Pelosinus fermentans DSM 17108: one gene and its partner. The protein of the gene in region 2 interacts with the protein of the main gene of each other region in a pairwise test. Links are inferred from orthologs where the notes say so. Each region holds a gene or a part of one and is shown on either strand. Other genes may lie near its edges.

Region 1 (9,674 bases), 520 kb from region 2 along the record:
CTGCAGGGAATGCCGCATCACCGCATCATACGGATCGTAAGGAGCCAACCATGGCGCAAAAATTGCAAAGCCGAGAATCAAAAGGACAAAAAATGTATAAAGCCAGAACAAGAACTTATCCTTTGTCAAATTTCCCATTCAGCATCCCCCTTTCTTCAGCCGCGGGTCAAGATACGTATAGGAAATATCGACCAACAAATTGATCCCCATATACAAAACTGCAATCCAGAGAACAAACCCCTGTACCAAAGGATAGTCACGCATCTCAATGGCATGTACTGCCATTTTGCCAAGTCCGGGCCAGGAAAAGACCATCTCAATGACAGCCACGCCGCCCAGAAGCCAGCCAATTTGCAGGCCTAAAAGCGTAATAAGCGGCAAGCATGCATTTGGCAGCACATGGCGCCAGAGAATTTTGTGCATAGGAAATCCTCGTATCCGTGCTCCGGTGATATATTCCTGTCCCAGTTCCTCTAAAACCGCTGTACGCACCTGCCGCGTATATTTAGCTGCCATCGCAATGGCCAGCGTCAACGTGGGAAGAATCATCCTGTCGAATGATACCTCTCCGCCCGCTATCGGAAACAATCTCAGCTTCAGCCCCAAAACATACAACAAAATGAGTCCTACCCAAAAGCTCGGCATGGATACGCCCAAAAACGAAGTGCCGCGAATAAGATAATCCAGCGGGCGGTTTCGATATACAGCCGATAGTATCCCGCACGGAACCGAGATCAGAAGCATTGTCACCGTCGCCGAGGCAGCAAGCACCATAGTTCCCGGCAGGCTTTGCCAGAGTCGGTCAGCTACGGGCATTTTTGCCGAATACGACATGCCCATGTCTCCCTGTAAGACACCTGCGAGCCAGCGGAAATACTGTACATGAAATGGTTTGTCCAATCCAAGCTGTGCCCGCGTCTCGGCAATTGTATCCTCTGAAACAATTGTGTCAGCTACCTCCAACAGCATCTCTACCGGATCACCCGGTGACAGATACATCAGAGAAAATGTCAGCAGACTCACACCGAAAAGAGTAATAAGCATCTGCATTAAACGATGTACGAGTTCTTTTCCCTTCAAATCACCCTCTCCTCTCTATAAAATAAAAAAACTCTCGGCATAAACCGAGAGTAAAACGCAAGCAGAAAACAATACGACAATTCGCATAAATCCCATCCCCATCTCTCGCAGGTCATATCGGTGATTTGTTATATAGGCAGTTCTCCTGACTCTGGATCATCACTCCCCCAAACCTTCCCAAGATATCATCTCAGTGGCACAACATGGGTTTGCTCCTCATTACAGTGGCGGGACCGTGTCGGCATTGAACCAAACTTCCCTATTAAGCCCCGAAGGGCACCTATACCAGCAATATATAATTGTAATAGCCATTCTCATCGATACTTTACAATAGAATCCGCTCTTTGTCAACTGTTGGAGTTTTTTGCAATAAATAGATAAACGGAGGAAATCCCCTTTAAAATCTCATGTTATTAAGCAAGATGTCATTCCATCCGACATGAATTAAATGGCTAATTTCCCTTTTTCATCTTCAATAATCAATTCTCCGCCATGCTTTAGCATCTTTTCACGCACATATTGAAAAACATGGATACCATCATGATCAAGATGTCCGATATTATTAATATTAACCACAATACGCCGATACCCATACTGCAAATGCTTCAGCATATTTTGCTCCAGAAAATTAAGATGCTCTACAAATACATCACCGCTTACATTCATATATACTTGTCGGTTATCAGTTGTTACCCATACAGACATCCATCTTCCTCCTTTTAAACCTTAAATAAACAAATTCACTTCATGTTTATATGTTTTATGAGCATAACCATCTTATTTTTCTTTTAATTATTGATAATCATTATCATTTTAACAATAATTAAAACATCTGTCAAATATTTATATTATTAATCAAGTGAATGCAAGTAACCAAATCTTTTGCTGTTCATATACTAAATTAGATTCCCTTACTTATATGTTAGCCGCGGCTAACCATATTTTTTCCTATAAATGTTAGCCATGGCTAATATGAAACCATTTTGCCAAAGGAGGATTTATAATGAATACTGCATTAACAACAATTCCATTATCAACACTGGGCATAGGATCTGTATGCCAGATCGTATCCCTTAATTTACAAGGCTTACTGCGCCGCCGCATTCTAGACTTAGGTATGGTACCAGGAACGCCTGTCCAATGCATTCGCAAAAGCCCAGCAGGTGACCCTGTAGCCTATATGGTACGTGATACTCTCATTGCTTTGCGCAGTGAAGACGCCAGTCAAATTCATGTGAATCCGATGTAATCCTGGTTATAACTGTAGCCAACAAATTTAGGAGGAGAATGAGAATGAGCAATTCTACGATTGAAGAACATCAGAAATTTCTGAGTGAGCATTTTGGAATTTCAACGACTCCTGGGCAATTTACGGTAGCTTTAGCTGGTAATCCTAACGTAGGAAAAAGCACTGTTTTTAATGCGCTAACCGGCTTACATCAGCACACAGGAAATTGGCCTGGAAAAACCGTTGATAATGCTCAAGGAAGTTTTACGTATCTCGATCGCTCTTTTTTAATGATCGACTTACCTGGCACTTATTCGATCTTAGCCCATACAGTAGAAGAGCAAGTTGCCAGAGACTTTATTTGTTTTGGCAAACCGGATGCAACACTAGTAGTATTAGATGCTACCTGCCTTGAACGCAATCTTAATTTGGCATTGCAAGTCATGGAAATCACACCGAAGATTATTGTTTGCGTCAATCTGATTGATGAAGCAGAAAAGAAAAATATTAAGATCGATATCTCTGCTTTACAAAAAGATTTAGGTGTACCAGTTGTTGCCACTGCTGCCCGTAATGGAAAAGGTCTCGACACCCTGCGTCAAAAGTTATATGAAATGTCTACAGGGCTTTGCACCCCAGCTCCCAGACAGATTAACTATTCTTCTGAAGTGGAAAATGCTATTCAACAACTTCTGCCAAAAGTATCAAGATTAATCGGCTCGAATCTCAACCCTCGCTGGGTAGCGCTGCGATTATTAGATGGAGATAAAGCTTTTATCAACAGCATCAGTCAATATCTTGATTTTGATCTGCATTCAACACGCTTACAGGAGGTTGCTGTATGAGCGCTGCAATAAAACCTATGATCACCCTGGAGGAAATATGCACTGAGGCGGAAAAAATCCGCCTCAGTAATCCCGACTTAGGTGATAAAATTGTATCTGATATTTATCAAAACGCTGAAATGATAGCAGGGCCAGCCGTAAGTAAAAATTCCACTGATTCACGCAGTTGGGATCATAAGCTAGACGACGTTTTAACCTCCCGATTATTTGGTTATCCTATCATGTTTGCTTTACTTAGCGTCATCTTCTGGATTACGATTGCAGGGGCAAATGTTCCCTCTCAAATGATTGCTGACACGCTTTTTGCATTTCAGGATCAGCTTTTAATCTGGTTTGAATTAGCAGGAGCTCCCTCCTGGTTAACTGGTATATTAGTCTTAGGTATGTTTCGCGGCCTCGCCTGGGTTATCGCGGTTATGCTGCCGCCTATGGCAATCTTCTTTCCCTTGTTCACACTGCTGGAAGATTTAGGATACTTACCAAGAGTAGCCTTTAATCTCGATAATATGTTTAAGAAATGCCGTGCTTGCGGCAAGCAAATACTCACCATGTGCATGGGGTTTGGCTGTAATGCTGCTGGCGTCGTTTCCTGCCGTATCATTGATTCTCCTCGTGAACGATTAATTGCTGTGCTGACTAACAACTTTGTACCATGCAATGGACGATTTCCTACCTTGATTGCGATCGCCACTATTTTTATGGGCGGTATGGTGGTATCAGAATTACAAATTGCAGTAGCCTCACTAGTAGTAACGAGCTTAGTTGTGTTAGGAATTTTTGTAACCTTTGCTGTATCTTGGGCTTTATCACACACACTGCTAAAGGGAGAAGCTTCTTCGATGGTCTTAGAGCTGCCTCCTTACCGCAAACCCCAATTAGGCGCTATTTTTTATCGTTCTCTCATTGACCGCACAATCTTCGTCCTAAAACGGGCCATTATCATGGCAGCACCAGCAGGTGCCATTACGTGGATGCTTGCCAATATCTACATAGAAGAGATAAGTATCATTGGTTATTTAGCAGCTTGGCTGCAGCCCTTTGCTTACGCCATTGGCCTGGACGGTTTTATTCTTTTAGCCTTTATCCTAGGTCTTCCTGCTAATGAAATCGTTATGCCAATTCTTCTCATGTGCTATTTATCAACTGGTCAAATGATGGAGTTTGGTACTTTAGAAGAACTGCGGGATATTCTCATCAATAATAACTGGACTTGGTTAACCGCTGTCTGCACAATGCTCTTTTGCCTGCTTCACTGGCCTTGCACCACAGCCTTGCTATCCGCTTATAAAGAAACAGGCAGCAAGAAATGGACCTTTTTGACATTTCTGATTCCTACTGTCATTGCGTTCATAGTATGCTTTATAGTAGCCCAGTCAGCACGATTACTCAATTTAGTATAGACGGATGATGATTATTGATAAGAAAAGCTCTACGCATCCTTAAAAACATATAAAACAATCGAACCACAAAGAAGTGCAGATGAATGCTTTTTTGGTGTATCATAAAAATAAGTGGCTTAATGATTCCATGAAAGCGTTTATGACTCTTGTCCGCAAAGAAAAAAATGATCTATGCGAACTTGAAATAAGAGAATGGGGTTGTCATAAAAAAATATCCCTATTCTCAAATTTGCTAAGAATAGGGATATTGTACATCATTTTTCTTCCTTCTTTTCTTGATTCATTACGTGCTCTAAAAAAATATTATAATATTCCGTATGATCTTGCATAAATTTTACGAGCAATTGAATTGATTTGATCGTTTCTTTGGAAAGATAATGCTCCATAGCTTCTGCCTCTGCTGCTATATCACAATCAGCACAAATCAAAGTGAGAAATTCCTGCAATATCTTATTTCTCTCGACTAAGAAATTTCCGGTCTTTTTCCCTTTATCAGTTAGATCAATAATGCCGTAGCGTTGATAATTTATATATTGTCCAGCTTTTAATTTACGTAACGCTTTACTTACAGAGGGTAGCGATACATTCAATTTTCGGCTTATATCTGTAACCCGAACAATATCATTATATAAAGAAAAGCGATATAATTCTTCTAAATAATCTTCCAAACTGGGTGATAGCATAACAGCCGCCTCCCGTACGTTAGAAACCCACTATTTACTTCTATGATGATATCGTAAAAAATATACCAATCTCTACATAAAACCCTTAGCAATAAATTATTTTTTATTTTTCTTCAAAATATGACATAATTCGCCCTTTTTATATGGTATCATTTTGTTTTAATACTACAATTATTTTTATTTTCTTAAATTATATATTGGCAAACTTACTGAAAGGTAAGGACGCAAAGCTATAGGGTCTAAGGATTTATAATCTATGATCGCCACGCTGCATATGATGAAAAGCTTAACTGCCTCATATCTGCGGTTAAGTTTTTTTGTGTGATTTCTCTTCATCGTATATACTAACAGGCATGTATTGCTGATTTTTTTGAAAATAAAGGAGCTCTCATTTTGCGACAGATTAGGTTAACGGAAGTACACCCAGGTATGATATTAGCACGAAACCTTTACAGCAGAAAAGGACATATCCTGCTTGCTTCAGGAGTCAGGCTAACGGAAGTCTACCTTCACAAGTTACGAAGGTTGAAAGTAAAAACTCTCTTTATTCACGACGAAAGATATGAAGATATAGCGATTCCAGAATATTTATCTGTAGAAACTCAGCAACGGGCCTTCTCTATATTAAGTTCCACTATGGAAAAAATTCATAATAAAGAAGCCTTTGCCATAGACGATATCAGTTCTATTGCCTCTGATATCGTTGAAGAATTAATTATTCAACCCGCCATAAGCATCCAATTAACTGGAATTGCAACTCATGATGACTACACCTTAGATCACTCCTTAAATTGTGCTATTTATGCTGCTCTATTGGCTCATTCTTGTAGTTTTTCCATTCCCCAAATCAAAGAAATCACCTGTGGTGCCCTGCTTCACGATGTCGGTAAAATGAACGTCGATAAAAAAATTATCAATAAACCGGATCGCTTAACAGAAAAAGAATTTGGCATCATTAAGCAGCATCCACAATCTGGATTTAATTTATTGGTGAAAAAACGCTGGGAGCTGTCAAGCCTTGTTGCTCACATGGCATGGCAGCATCACGAAAAAATAGATGGCACAGGATACCCGCGAGGACTCCAGGGTGAAGAAATTCTAAATTATGCTCGTTTATTGGCAATTACCGACGTATATGAAGCGATTACAGGGTGCCGCCCATACCGTAAAGCTATGAATTTGGAAGAGGCATATGATATTATTCGCTCTGGTTTAGGAACTGCTTTTGACGAGCATTTCGGCAAAATATTCTTATCTAAAATGGCCTTATATTTTCCAGGAATGGAGGTCCTGCTAAATACAGGAGAAAAGGCTATTGTCGTCTCCTTATTGGAGCATACCCCTCGTCAGCCGATAATCCGTCTTATTGCCTACCCTGATGGAACCGCCTATTCCCCGCCTATCGAAATTAACCTGGCAGAAAATTCTCATCTTTCCATTGTAAGCACATCGATATAAAAAATAGAGGAAATCCTTGTATACATCAAGGATTTCCTCTATTTTTCTATCATTCTTTCCCATTCTACCCTAATGGCTTGACTAAACAAGCCAAGGCAATGGAATTCATCTTTCCCTCTGGTGTCTCAGATCGTGAAGTCATGACTATGGGGTGTGTTGCCCCTAGGACAATACCTGCCATTTTACTTTTAGCAAAATAAATCAGAGACTTTCCTAAGGCATTGCCAGTCTCAATATTAGGTACCATGATTAGATCAACATTACCTGCTATTTTGCTGTCAATCCCTTTGTGCTGCGCTGCTTTTTGACTAACTGCCACATCAAGGGCAATCGGTCCTTCTATCAGACTAGCAGGTAAATCCCCATTGCTTCTCATCTCTACTAAAATCTTAGCATCTAAAGTGGCGGGCATTTTTTCATTAACTATTTCATTGGCCGTAAGCAATGCTACATTAGGAATCATGATTCCCATTCCATGCAGTGCCAATATTGCATTCACCAAGATCTGCTTCTTTTCAAATAAGGTAGGAGCAATATTCATACCTCCATCAGTAATAAATAAAAGTTTTTTCTGACCTGGAATCTCAAAAGCACCTAAATGACTTAATAGCCTTCCAGTACGCAGCCCTTCCCCTTTATGCAATACTGCTCGTAAAAAATCACTACTATTTACTAATCCCTTCATCAGCACTTGAGCTTGACCGTTCTTTACTAAGGAAACAGCCTGCACTACTGCCTTCCCACTGTTTGCTTCATGCAAAATTGGCGTATCAGCAGATAAGCCAACCTCTTCCATTAAAGGCTTAATAAGAGCAGTATCTCCTACTAAAACAGCCTCAGCAATCCCTTCCTCTTGAGCTAGTTTGACAGCCGCCAAGACTCCTTTATCCTGTGCTACAGCAACACTAATCCTGATTAAAGAACGATTTTTAATTTCAGCTATGATTTCATGATAATTAGAATACAAACGACAACCTCCTAAAAGATCTGCCAATATCAGAACTGTTTATTCATTTTATACTGAATACATCTGCGCTTCTTCTTCGCCTCGAATTACTCTTAAAGTTCCAAATGCCAATGCTTCTAGCTCTTCTTCTCCTGGTATTACAATTACAGGAGCAATAAACTGCACTCGGCTTTTAATAGCGTTAACAATAGGTTCTGAATGAGCAATTCCCCCAGTTAGAATAATACACTCCACTTGACCTGACAATACAGCAGCCATTCCCCCAATTTCTTTTGCTACTTGGTAGGAAAGAGCTTCCAATACCAAGCTAGCCTCCTCATTTCCATGAGCGGCCATAGAAAAAGCTTTCCGAATATCGGCAGTACCAAGATAAGCATACATTCCACCTTTATGATTGAGTATCTCTTTTAATTCATCAAAGGTGTAAGTACCAGAAAAAGCAAGTCTTAAAAACTGTCCTACCGGCAGCCCCCCACAACGATCAGGAGAAAGAGGTCCCTCCTCTTTCGGATTATTGACGTCAATCATTCTTCCCAGCTTGTGAGGTGTTACAGAAATTCCTGTCCCTAAATGAGCCACAATCAGATTCATCTCTTCATATTTTTTCCCAAGCTGCTTTGCTACTTTACGAGCTACAGCCTTCGTATTTAATGCATGGGACAAGCTAATCCTTGGCAAATCAGGCAGACCGGATATCCTTGCCACAGGTTCCATCTCATCCACGGAAACAGGATCTACAATATAGGAAGGAATTTTTAAAAATTCGGCTAACCCATAAGCCATGACAGCCCCTAAATTAGAAGCATGTTCACCTCTTTTAGCTTCTCTTAAATCATTCACCATCTCTTGAGTAATTTCATAGGTTCCGCCTTTAAGAGGCTTTAATATCCCCCCACGGGCTGCAACTGCATTAAATGTAGAAAGGTCAATCTTTTCTACTGCTAATTGTTCTAAAATAATTCGTAAACGATACTCATACTGATCTAACAATTTCACAAATGGGCTGGTGTCGGCAGCAAAATGTTCCACAGTCCTTTTGATAAGCAGCGTTTCTCCATCATATACAGCAAATTTTGTAGAAGTTGCTCCAGGGTTAATCACTAAGATTCTCTCTTTTAACAGGCAATTATCAACCATAATCCCCCTCCAGATACTAGTACCTTGTCAGCCATTATCCTACTGTTTTAAAGCTGACAAGGTATTAGGTAACATTCACAATAAATATCTCAACATTCAGACTTCTTTCTCACTATTTATTTCCTTATTCTTTCAGAATATCCTGCTTACTAACTATATTCTCTCTATATACTTTTTAGAAAACAGAAAAACGCTGCTCGCCCTTTAAAAATAAGACCTTTTGAACCGCGAAGACGCGAAGAATAGGAAGAACACGAAGTTAGTGTATGCTAAAATAAAGAGCAGACAGGTATACCTGTCTGCTCTAAACATCATTCTTTATTTTTTAGTTGCCGCAGCCAAATTCATTTCACATTTTTCAAAATCCAAAGTCGTAAAGTAATCTTCAATTGTTTCTGCACGACGAATCATCTTAACTGCTCCATCAGCTGTTAACAGCAATTCAGCAGAACGTAATTTACCATTATAATTAAAACCCATTGCATGTCCATGAGCACCTGCGTCATGCATCACAACAATGTCACCAATGTCAATACGCGGCAAGTTGCGGTCAATGGCAAATTTATCATTATTCTCACATAAAGAACCTGTCACATCATACACATGATCAAGGGGCAGGGCTTCTTTTCCTGCAACCGTAATATGATGATAGGAGCCATACAAGCCAGGACGCATCAAATTTGCCATACATGCATCAAGACCTACATAATTTTTATAAATCTCTTTTTTATGAAGCACAGTAGAAACCAAATATCCATAAGGACCTGTAATCATTCTGCCACATTCCATGGTGATTTTTAATGGATGCAGTCCATTAGCCACAATCTTTTCTTCATAGGCTTTACGTACACCTTGACTGACAGCATCCAGATCTAC
Region 2 (9,595 bases):
TTTCGACGGTATTGAATACCAGTTGGAAATCTCTCATCTTGGCAATATTGATAAATTAATAAAGGCACTTGTTTGTAATGGGTTTACCACAGGCGATATCGAAAAAATTTGTTATAAGAATGCAATTAGTATTATTAAAGAATGTTTATGAAATTCGTACTTTGGAGGCAGAAATGAAGCATATTCGTGAAAATATTGGTTTCCATGATTCACAAAATAAACGACAGCAGATACTTGAGGCAGCTTATGCTGTATTTTCCAGCAAAGGTTATCATAGAGCTACAGTAGATGAAATTATTGCTTTAGCCGATACTGGTAAAGGTACAGTATATAATTATTTCGTTAATAAAGAACAGCTTTTTTATACGCTGATTAAGGAATGCAGTATGCCTTTTCAAGTCATTATTGAAGGTATTGTTAATTCTTCTGAGCCTCCTTTAGAAAAAGTAGAAACAATAATTAAAGCATTTCTGGAATTTTATGCAAAGCATGCTAACTTATGGCGTGTTATGATGCATGAAGTGCGTGGATTTGGTGCTGCCGGATCATCAAATTTTACCCAAGAGCAATTAGATAAATATCAAGCCTGTTTTTGTGAGACGATTGGTATGATTGAAAAAGTATTATTAGAAGCCCAAAGTAAAGGATTTATTCGTGAAAGCTGTGACGCTACTCGGGCTGCTCATGGTTTATTTAGTGTTATCGTTACCTTTGTATTTCGCGATTTTGTGGATGAAAATATTGGTGAAACGGCGCATACCATTGCGGAACTCTTTTTGTATGGCGCAGCTGAACGGTAAAAAATTTGGAAATAATTGACTGAACAGTCAAAGAGTCTAAGGCAGTTATGGTAGAATAAAAATAAGGACTTGACCCGCAGGGGCAAGTCCTTATTTTATATGATTTTTGCTGCGGCACTTAAAGCTTTAATTAAGTTGTTTGGTTATGAAAAACACAACCGCTAATAAAGGGAAAATAACCAGCAGCAACGGATTTCCGCTTTGGACTAAGAGAAATAATAAGCTAGCAGCTAATAAAGGAATAACTACCCAAATACAGAAGGCGGAAAAGAGATCGCTGATCCTTTCTCTGGCCATAGTGAAAACCTCCTGCTGTGGTATTATCCGTACAATATTTATTGTACTATTCAATGTGACAAGCACATTGGCTGATGTTATACATATGAAATTATGGATTCCATTACCTTGTACATTGGAATCATCTCCCTAGCATCTAACATTGGCAGATCTTCTTCATTGTTCAATGGAATCACCCCCTATATTAATATCATACAGTCACGTTAAAAAGGAGCGTATTTATTAAGCTTGTCTTAAGTATAATACAAAGAAAAACATTCTTCAAGAGTTTCGAATGTATATATGACAAATATTTTAATAGTATATAAAAATACAATGAGATACAATGTGGATTAATTTTTCAAAAATTTATGGATAAATAGTAAAAAGGTTCTAAGCAGGATTTTTTTTATTTTTGTATAAAATAAGAAAATGAGATAAAATTGATGTAAAAATCCAGGAGGTAAAAAATGTTATTTGATAGTCATATGCACACCTGTTTCTCTACAGATTCAAAAATGAAAATGACTGATGCTGTAGCAAGGGCAGAGGAATTAAATATAGGAATTATTATTACGGAACATATGGATATTGCATATCCTGAACCGATGGCGTTTATTTTTGATGTAGAAAAATATTTTTCCCAGTATGCTGCGTATCGTAATGAAAAAGTTCTGCTAGGCATAGAAATAGGTATGCGTTCGGATTGTTTAGAAGAAAATTGTCGATTAGTGGAAAAGTATCCTTTTGACTATGTGATTGGGTCGGTACATGTAATTGATAATATTGATCTATATACTCCAGAATTTTATCAAGGAAGAAGTAAACAAGAAGCATATGAACATTATTTTAATGCCATGAAACAATGTGTGACCTGTTATGATGGTATCCATAGTTTAGGACATATTGATTATATTGCCAGATATGCACGTTTTGCAGATCCAGAAATCTACTATAATGAATTTAGCGATTGTATTGATGAGATTCTAACGGTCTTAGCCCAGAAAGAAAAAGCCCTGGAGATTAATACTAGACGCTTGGGGAATAAAGCAGCAGTAGAGACGATAATGCCGATCTATAAGCGCTTTAATGAACTGGGAGGACGTATTGTAACAATTGGGTCCGATGCTCACCACGTCAATGATGTTGGCAGAGATCTACAGGCAGGGTTAGAAATTGCGGAACGCTCCAATTTGAATGTTGTATACTTCAAAGAGGGGAAGCCTCAGTTTCAGAAATAAACGAATGGGCAGCTTCCTCCAATTGCCAGATGGTAAAAGTATCCCCTCCATATACTCATGGAGGGGATACTTTTACCAAGCTGTTATTACGGTACCTTGAAAATGTTCAGCCACAAAGGTTTTAACCTCCTGTGACTGATAGGCTGTAATGATTTTTTTCAGGTCATTATGATTGACATCTTTAGTACCAGCGACTAAAAGATTTATATATGGTGAATATATATCTTCTAATAGTAGTGCATCTCTGGTTGGCAGCAAGTCAATTTCCGCAGCATAATTGGCATTGATAAGGACAATATCTACCTTATCGATCGCCGAAGTGATCTGTGTGGCATCCATTTGTATAAAACTAAGATTCTTAGGATTCTCTACAATATCATCAAGGGTTCTTAGAGAATCTGTTGTTTTTCTGCAGACAATAAGACCAGCTTTTTCCAATAGCAGCAGGGCTCGACTGCCATTCCATAAATCCTGGGGAATAGCAGCTTTACTGCCTGTTTGCAATGCGCTAAGATTATGAATTTTTTTAGCATAGATCCCCATCGGGAATAGAAACGTTTTAGCAATCGGAGCAATCGCATAGTTGTGATCATCAAGAACTCTATCAAGATAAGGTTGATTCTGAAAACTATTAAGACTTATTTCTCCGCGGTGTAAAGACCCATTGAGCTTGCTATAATCAGTAAATACAACAATTTGCAGATCAATACCATCTTTTGCGACGATCGTTTTAACTAGGTTCATAATTGCAAAATGGGGACCGGCTGAAACCCCTACTTTTATTGGTCTGTATACACGACTCATATGTAATGAACTATGCCATGACAGCAATGCCGCGATACTTGCCAGTATAAGAAAAGTAGTAACGATTTGCAGCCGCTTCCCCATAAAGATCCCTCCAGAATGATTAGAATGCTGGTATTACAGCACCTTGATATTTTTCATTAATGAATTTTTTAACTTCGTCAGATGTTAGAGCTTTAGTTAATTTCTGAATTTCAGGGCGATTTTCGTCACCTTTACGTACGGTCAAGATATTCGCATAGGGAGAATCTTTTGGTTCGAGGAAGAGAGCATCTTTAGTTGGTACCAATTTAGCTTCCAGTGCATAGTTGGTATTGATGACAGCAATGGTCACATCTTCAAGTACACGAGGAAGTTGAGGAGCCTCTAATTCACTAATTTGAATGTTTTTAGAATTGGTTACAATATCACTTACAGTAGCGCTAACGCCTACGCCGTCTTTTAATTTAATAAGTCCTGCTTTTTCTAAGATCGCTAGAGCACGACCGCCATTTGTAGGATCATTAGGGATAGCTACTTTAGCACCAGTTGCCAATTCATTCAAATTTTTAATTTTCTTTGAATAAATTCCCATTGGCTCAATGTGAACGGCAGCAGTATAGGTTAATGCCAAATTACGTTCTGTCGAGAATTTATTTAAGTAAGGAATATGCTGGAAGAAGTTTGCATCCAATTCCTTTTCGGCTACTGCAATATTTGGTTTTACATAATCCGTAAACTCAACAATCTGTAAGTCGATTCCCTCTTTAGCTAAGATTGGTTTTACTACATTTAAAATTTCCGAATGAGGAACAGGAGTAGCACCAACTTTTAATACAGTAGTTTTAGCAGCAGGAGCAGCAGGAGCTTCTTTTTGACCGCAACCGCTTACTAATAGTCCTAGACTAAGAATTCCAATAAGAACAAGAAATAGCTTTTTCATAATAATAACCCTCCTAAGTTTATTTGGTGTTTTTTATAGAAAGCCCAAATCAGTAAATTAGGCTGCTTCTATTTCTTGTTGAGACGATTCGATATATAGTCACCAGTGGATTGAACAATTTGTACTTGAGCAATTAAAATAACCACCGTAATTAACATGATATCGGCACGAAAGCGCTGGTAACCATAACGAATTGCTAAATCACCTAAACCACCGCCGCCAATTGCTCCTGCCATTGCTGAGTAGCCAATCAGACTAATAATAGTGAGGGTGAGTCCTAAAACAATCGCAGGTAAGGACTCAGGAATGAGAACCTTTGTAATGATTTCTCTTGGGGATGCTCCCATAGCTTGGGCAGCTTCGATTACGCCGTAGTCCACTTCTTTAAGGGCTGATTCTACGATACGAGCCACAAAAGGAATGGCAGCAATACTTAATGGTACAATGGCGGCATTCGTTCCAATGGATGTACCTACCAGTAACCTGGTTACCGGTATAATTGCCACCATTAGAATAATGAATGGTGTAGAGCGGGTTGCGTTTACAATAGCACCTAAGATTCGATTGAGAGGCGTATTCTCTAAAATATGTCCTTTGTTAGTAGTAACTAGTATAATGCCCAGGGGTATGCCTAATAGCGCAGAAATAAAACTAGACACAGCAACCATATACGTGGTTTCCCATAAGGACTTAGCCAACAGCACGAGCATTTCTTGCGACATAGCCAATCACCTCAATTCCTAATTCACGTGTTTTTAAATAACTAAGGGCTTGCTGCAAAGAGGCTTGCTCGCCCGACAATTCTACAATTAATGTACCGAAAGGTATGGTTTGAATATGATCAATATTTCCGTACAAAATACTAGCATCAATAGCAAAGCGGCGAATCATGCTGGATATAACCGGCTCTTCTGTAGAATGTCCAATAAAAGACAAGCGCAATATTAAATTACTGTCAGCAGATGGTTCCGATGCCAGAGTAATCTCTTTAAAAAAGTCAGGCAGGTTATGATTAATAATAGAACTAATAAATTCCTTTGTGGTATTGGATTGCGGCTGGGTAAAAATATCAATGACCTTACCTTGCTCAATGATCTTACCACCCTCAATTACAGCGACTTGGTTACAAATCTCTTTAATGACCTGCATTTCATGGGTAATAAGGACGATGGTAAGTTGGAATTTACGATTAATATCTTTTAAGAGCTCTAAAATCGATTTTGTGGTTTGCGGGTCGAGAGCTGAAGTCGCTTCATCGCATAATAATACTTTAGGATGGTTAGCCAAAGCTCTTGCAATGCCCACTCGCTGTTTTTGTCCGCCACTTAATTGTGCCGGATATTGATCTTTTTTATCACTTAACCCTACCAATTCTAATAGATGCAATACTTCTTTATCAATTTCTTCTTTACTGCGTTTCGCCAATTCCAAGGGAAAGGCAATGTTTTGGTATACAGTACGTGAAGATAATAGATTGAAATGTTGAAAGATCATGCCAATCTTTTTACGTTGTTCTCGGAGTTCTTGCTCGTTTAATGAAGTTAATTCTTGACCATCTACTGTAACAATACCTTTAGTAGGGCTTTCTAGCATATTGATGCAGCGAACCAATGTGCTTTTTCCTGCACCACTGGTTCCAATTATGCCGAAAATTTCTCCTTGTTTCACTGATAAATTAACGCCTCGTAAGGCATGAATGGTACCGTTGTCGCTTTGATAGACTTTTTCTATATCCTGCAGTTTAATCAATGGAATAGCTCCCTTCCTGTTCTTGCTGAAATAACAAAAAAACCGCTTCATAAATGAAGCGTATTATCGAACTGAATCGCGCTTCATCTACCAGGAATTAATCCTGTGGAGTTGGCACCGTTTCACAAAGTGAATGGTTGCCGCAGCTTCATTGGGCCATTCCCTCAACTGCTCTTGATGAAAGATATTAACTTGCTAATGAATATATTAGCAGTTCTATAAAATAGTGTCAAGAAAAAAATGACTTTGCAAATGGGAAATCATAATGATATAATTTCACTAAGTAAAGCTTAAAAGTAATAAAGGATTTAATAGAATGGGGGAAAAGAAAAATGCCTACAAATCCCAAATTGAAAGATGACCTAACAGATCAGTTATTTCGTTCTATTTTATTGTTAGAAAATCAAGAAGAATGTTATCAATTTTTTGAAGATATTTGTACCGTAAGTGAATTGAAATCTCTTGCCCAACGCATGGAAGTAGCTCGTATGTTAAGAGCTGGTCATACGTATGATGACATTGTAGACAAAACAGGGGCTAGTACTGCAACAATTAGTCGGGTAAAGCGTTGTTTACATTATGGTGCTGACGGGTATAAGTTTATGTTAGAAAGACTCGAAGGTCAAGAAGATCACAAATAAAAGAGCAGCATACAAAGTACTGCTAAGAGAACATTAAATTACTGGGATAGGGGTGTTTCTATTTATGAAGCAACATGAATTTGTTCCTCAGGTTCCATATGGAACAAGAGATTTCTTACCGAGAGAGGCTAGTCAGAAACGTGCTGTGGAAGGGGCTTTGGCTCAGTTATTTGCAAATTGGGGATATGATGAAGTTGTTACTCCCACAATTGAATATTTGGAAACGATGACTGTTGGAGTAGGCAACGACTTAGATCAGCATATGTTTAAATTCTTTGATAAAAATAATCGTATATTGGCACTTCGCCCAGATATGACAACTCCTATGGCCCGTGTGGCAGCTACCCGATTTAAAGGTAGTCCAAGCCCAATGAAACTATTTTATATAACGAATGTCTTTCGCTATGAACAAGCTCAAGCAGGGAGGCAATGTGAATTTTATCAGGCCGGAGTGGAAATTATGGGTGCATCAGAGCCGGCAGCTGACGCGGAGGTCATTGCTTTAGCAGTGGAATCGATGTTGAAATCTGGTTTGCAGAAATTTCAAATTGGTTTAGGGCAAGTTGATTTTATTAATGGAATTATGGAGCAGAGTGAACTTTCTCTTGTGCAGCGGCAGCAGATTAAACATGCGATGGTAACGCGAGATTTAGTGGGATTAGGTGAAATACTCGTTAAGAGCGGTCTTAGCCAAAGTGATCAGACTTTACTGAAACATATTCCATTACTTCATGGCAGAGAAGATATGCTCAAACAAGCCTATAGCATGGTAACAAATGATAAAAGTCGCAGAGCCTTAGATAACTTAGCCAATATTTATCACCTATTAGAGAACTATGGTGTTTCCAAATATGTTGACTTTGATTTAGGAATCATTCGTGATTTTGAGTATTATACAGGGATGGTATTTGAAGGGTATACGGCAGGACTTGGATTTCCGATCTGTGGTGGTGGGCGGTACGATACTATGTTAAATTCATTTGGTATGAATTGTGGGGCTACTGGCTTTGCCTTAGGTATTGAACGAGTACTATTAGCATTAGAGCGTCAGGGGATTGACGGTACTCAAAATTGTAAAGGTGTTTATATTGGATGGAATAAAGAAAACCTGGTGAAAGCAATAAAACAGGCTGATACTTTGCGTGATTCAGGGTGCAGCGTAGAATTAGCCGTTATTCCGGAATCTTCTGCACAAGCAAAAGAGAGTCAGAAACGTAAAGGCTATGCAAAGCTGGTGTACGTAGAATAATGGGTGGTTCAATAGATGTTACATAGAATAAAGCAGGTGTTTGCTGCACTTACCGCTTCGATTACACCAAAAGATAGAGACTTTATTGAGCAGCATTTAAACTTGAAAGCACAAAGTTTGTTTTGGGCGATGAATGTGCCAGATCAGCGGCATGTTCTGAATGTGGCATATACAGCACTGCGCTTAGCAGATCATCATTCAAATGTAAATATTAATCTATTGGTGAAATGCGCCTTACTTCATGATGTAGGAAAAGTGAAAGGCGATGTTAGTACAGTTGATAAAATCATAACTGTTATAGGAGATTGTTTTTTCCCAAATCAATTAAGAAAATGGGGAAAGCAGGGGCGAGGAAGTAAGGTCGCAAATCTTCGCCATGCGTTTTATATTTATTTTCATCATGCGGCTATTAGTGCTGGTATGTTGAGGGAAATTGGTGAGAGTCCTGAGATGATTGATATAATCGCTAACCATCATAAAACTCCAGCAGAAAATGATCCACTGGAGTTAACGCTGCTTAGAGAGTCTGACAATATGCATTGAAAAAGGTCAATATCCTTTTATCTTGTCAATGATATTTAACATTTCTTTGTTTTGCTGAAATCTGGACAGGTTATCGGCGAAAAGCTTCACAGCCCTGTCCAGGTAGCTTGGTGATAGGGCTGCTACATGAGGGGTAATGATTACATTTTGCATATCCCATAGAGGGGAAGAATCAGAAAGAGGCTCTTCATCAAAAACGTCTAGACATGCACCTTTTATCAAGCCTTGCTCTAAAGCGGTTATCAAATCATCTTGTTTAATGATACCGCCTCGGGCAATGTTGATGAAATAAGCAGATGGTTTCATAACGGAAAACTCGTTTATCGTAAATAAATGTTTCGTTTCATTTAATAAAGGCAGGGCTGTGACTACAAAATCTGAAAGTGAAAGCAGTTCATGGAGTTTTTCAGGAGGATAGAGCTCATCAACGAATAACTCTTTTGTCATGGTTTGTTTGCTGGCGACAACTTTCATTCCCAGACCTTTGGCCTTTTTAGCAATTTCTCGTCCGATACTGCCAAGACCTACGATACCGATGGTTTTGTCATGAATTTCTTCAACGATTGTCCGCTTCCATTGGTGCTTTGCTTGCTGCCGAATAAATACATCCAATCCTCTCGTAAAAACGAGCATCATAGCAAAAACATGTTCTGAAACCGGAATGCCATGAATACCTCTTGAATTGGTTATTATCGTGTTGGCATTTTGAATTTCAGGAAAGATCAAACCTTCAACTCCTGCGCTTAGGCTATGTATCCATGTTAATTTAGGGGCAGCAAGGTAGAGGGGACGGACATCCATGGACCCCCAAGGAACTAAAATATCAATGTCTCGAATGTGCTCTGCAGCTTTTTCATAATCACATGTTATGATGTTGCTGTTAGGAGCACTACTTTGAATTATTTTCATATGACGGTCTGCTAAGTTGTTGATTACAAGAATATTTAAGTTGGGCATAAGATGACACCCCTTTATGTATATTTTAAAACTGAATCTTAGGGTCTATAACTTACTGGTTCAAAATAAAAGTTTTACTATTCTTATGAGAGATGATTCTACATATGCATCTAAAAATCCTACATTTATATTGACGAATATTTTAACAAATGATAATATAGCACTATGTTAATGCTTTAAACAACTAAAGTAATTTAGGAGGATCTTCATGACATCAAGTGACATGGATTATCTTACGATCGCTTTGCCAAAGGGAAAACTATTTGCACCTTCGGCCGAAATGTTAGCAAAAGTAGGATGTACAGCAGAAGACCTGAGTGAAAACTCACGTAAATTAGTAATCACCAATGAAAAAGAAAAATTGCATTTTATTATCACGAAAACAGCAGATTTGCCAACGTATATTGAATATG

Evidence for each region.
Region 1: the proteins of FR7_RS14880 (region 2) and FR7_RS17405 interact in binary tests that used the Escherichia coli proteins (3 or more experiments, as listed by UniProt). The link is inferred for Pelosinus fermentans DSM 17108 from one-to-one orthologs.

What each region holds. Positions count from the first base shown.
Region 1 is NZ_AKVN02000001.1:3,744,549-3,754,222, forward strand. The notes cover bases 3,523-6,504. They hold FR7_RS17405 (metal-dependent transcriptional regulator), read right to left. Parts: upstream 5,237-6,504; coding sequence 4,808-5,236; downstream 3,523-4,807. Other genes in these bases: FR7_RS17400 (nucleoside recognition domain-containing protein), read left to right, coding at 3,523-4,553; FR7_RS17410 (HD-GYP domain-containing protein), read left to right, coding at 5,630-6,504. Also shown: nikC (nickel transporter permease), read right to left, coding at 1-138; nikB (nickel ABC transporter permease), read right to left, coding at 139-1,080; FR7_RS17385 (STAS domain-containing protein), read right to left, coding at 1,525-1,785; FR7_RS17390 (FeoA family protein), read left to right, coding at 2,084-2,329; FR7_RS17395 (FeoB small GTPase domain-containing protein), read left to right, coding at 2,374-3,153; more of FR7_RS17400, read left to right, coding at 3,150-3,522; more of FR7_RS17410, read left to right, coding at 6,505-6,694; FR7_RS17415 (phosphate acyltransferase), read right to left, coding at 6,759-7,661; buk (butyrate kinase), read right to left, coding at 7,710-8,798; FR7_RS17425 (diaminopimelate decarboxylase family protein), read right to left, coding at 9,117-9,674.
Region 2 is NZ_AKVN02000001.1:3,220,448-3,230,042, reverse strand. The notes cover bases 3,764-6,666. They hold FR7_RS14880 (methionine ABC transporter ATP-binding protein), read right to left. Parts: upstream 5,793-6,666; coding sequence 4,734-5,792; downstream 3,764-4,733. Other genes in these bases: hisZ (ATP phosphoribosyltransferase regulatory subunit), read left to right, coding at 6,486-6,666; FR7_RS14875 (YerC/YecD family TrpR-related protein), read left to right, coding at 6,125-6,433; FR7_RS14885 (methionine ABC transporter permease), read right to left, coding at 4,112-4,765; FR7_RS14890 (MetQ/NlpA family ABC transporter substrate-binding protein), read right to left, coding at 3,764-4,043. In the rest of the region: FR7_RS14910 (dipeptidase), read left to right, coding at 1-151; FR7_RS14905 (TetR/AcrR family transcriptional regulator), read left to right, coding at 174-800; FR7_RS23930 (hypothetical protein), read right to left, coding at 927-1,097; FR7_RS14900 (histidinol phosphate phosphatase), read left to right, coding at 1,547-2,317; FR7_RS14895 (MetQ/NlpA family ABC transporter substrate-binding protein), read right to left, coding at 2,390-3,205; more of FR7_RS14890, read right to left, coding at 3,225-3,763; more of hisZ, read left to right, coding at 6,667-7,682; FR7_RS14865 (HDIG domain-containing metalloprotein), read left to right, coding at 7,698-8,225; FR7_RS14860 (D-2-hydroxyacid dehydrogenase), read right to left, coding at 8,232-9,182; hisG (ATP phosphoribosyltransferase), read left to right, coding at 9,391-9,595. UniProt on the Escherichia coli protein: Part of the ABC transporter complex MetNIQ involved in methionine import. Responsible for energy coupling to the transport system. It has also been shown to be involved in formyl-L-methionine transport.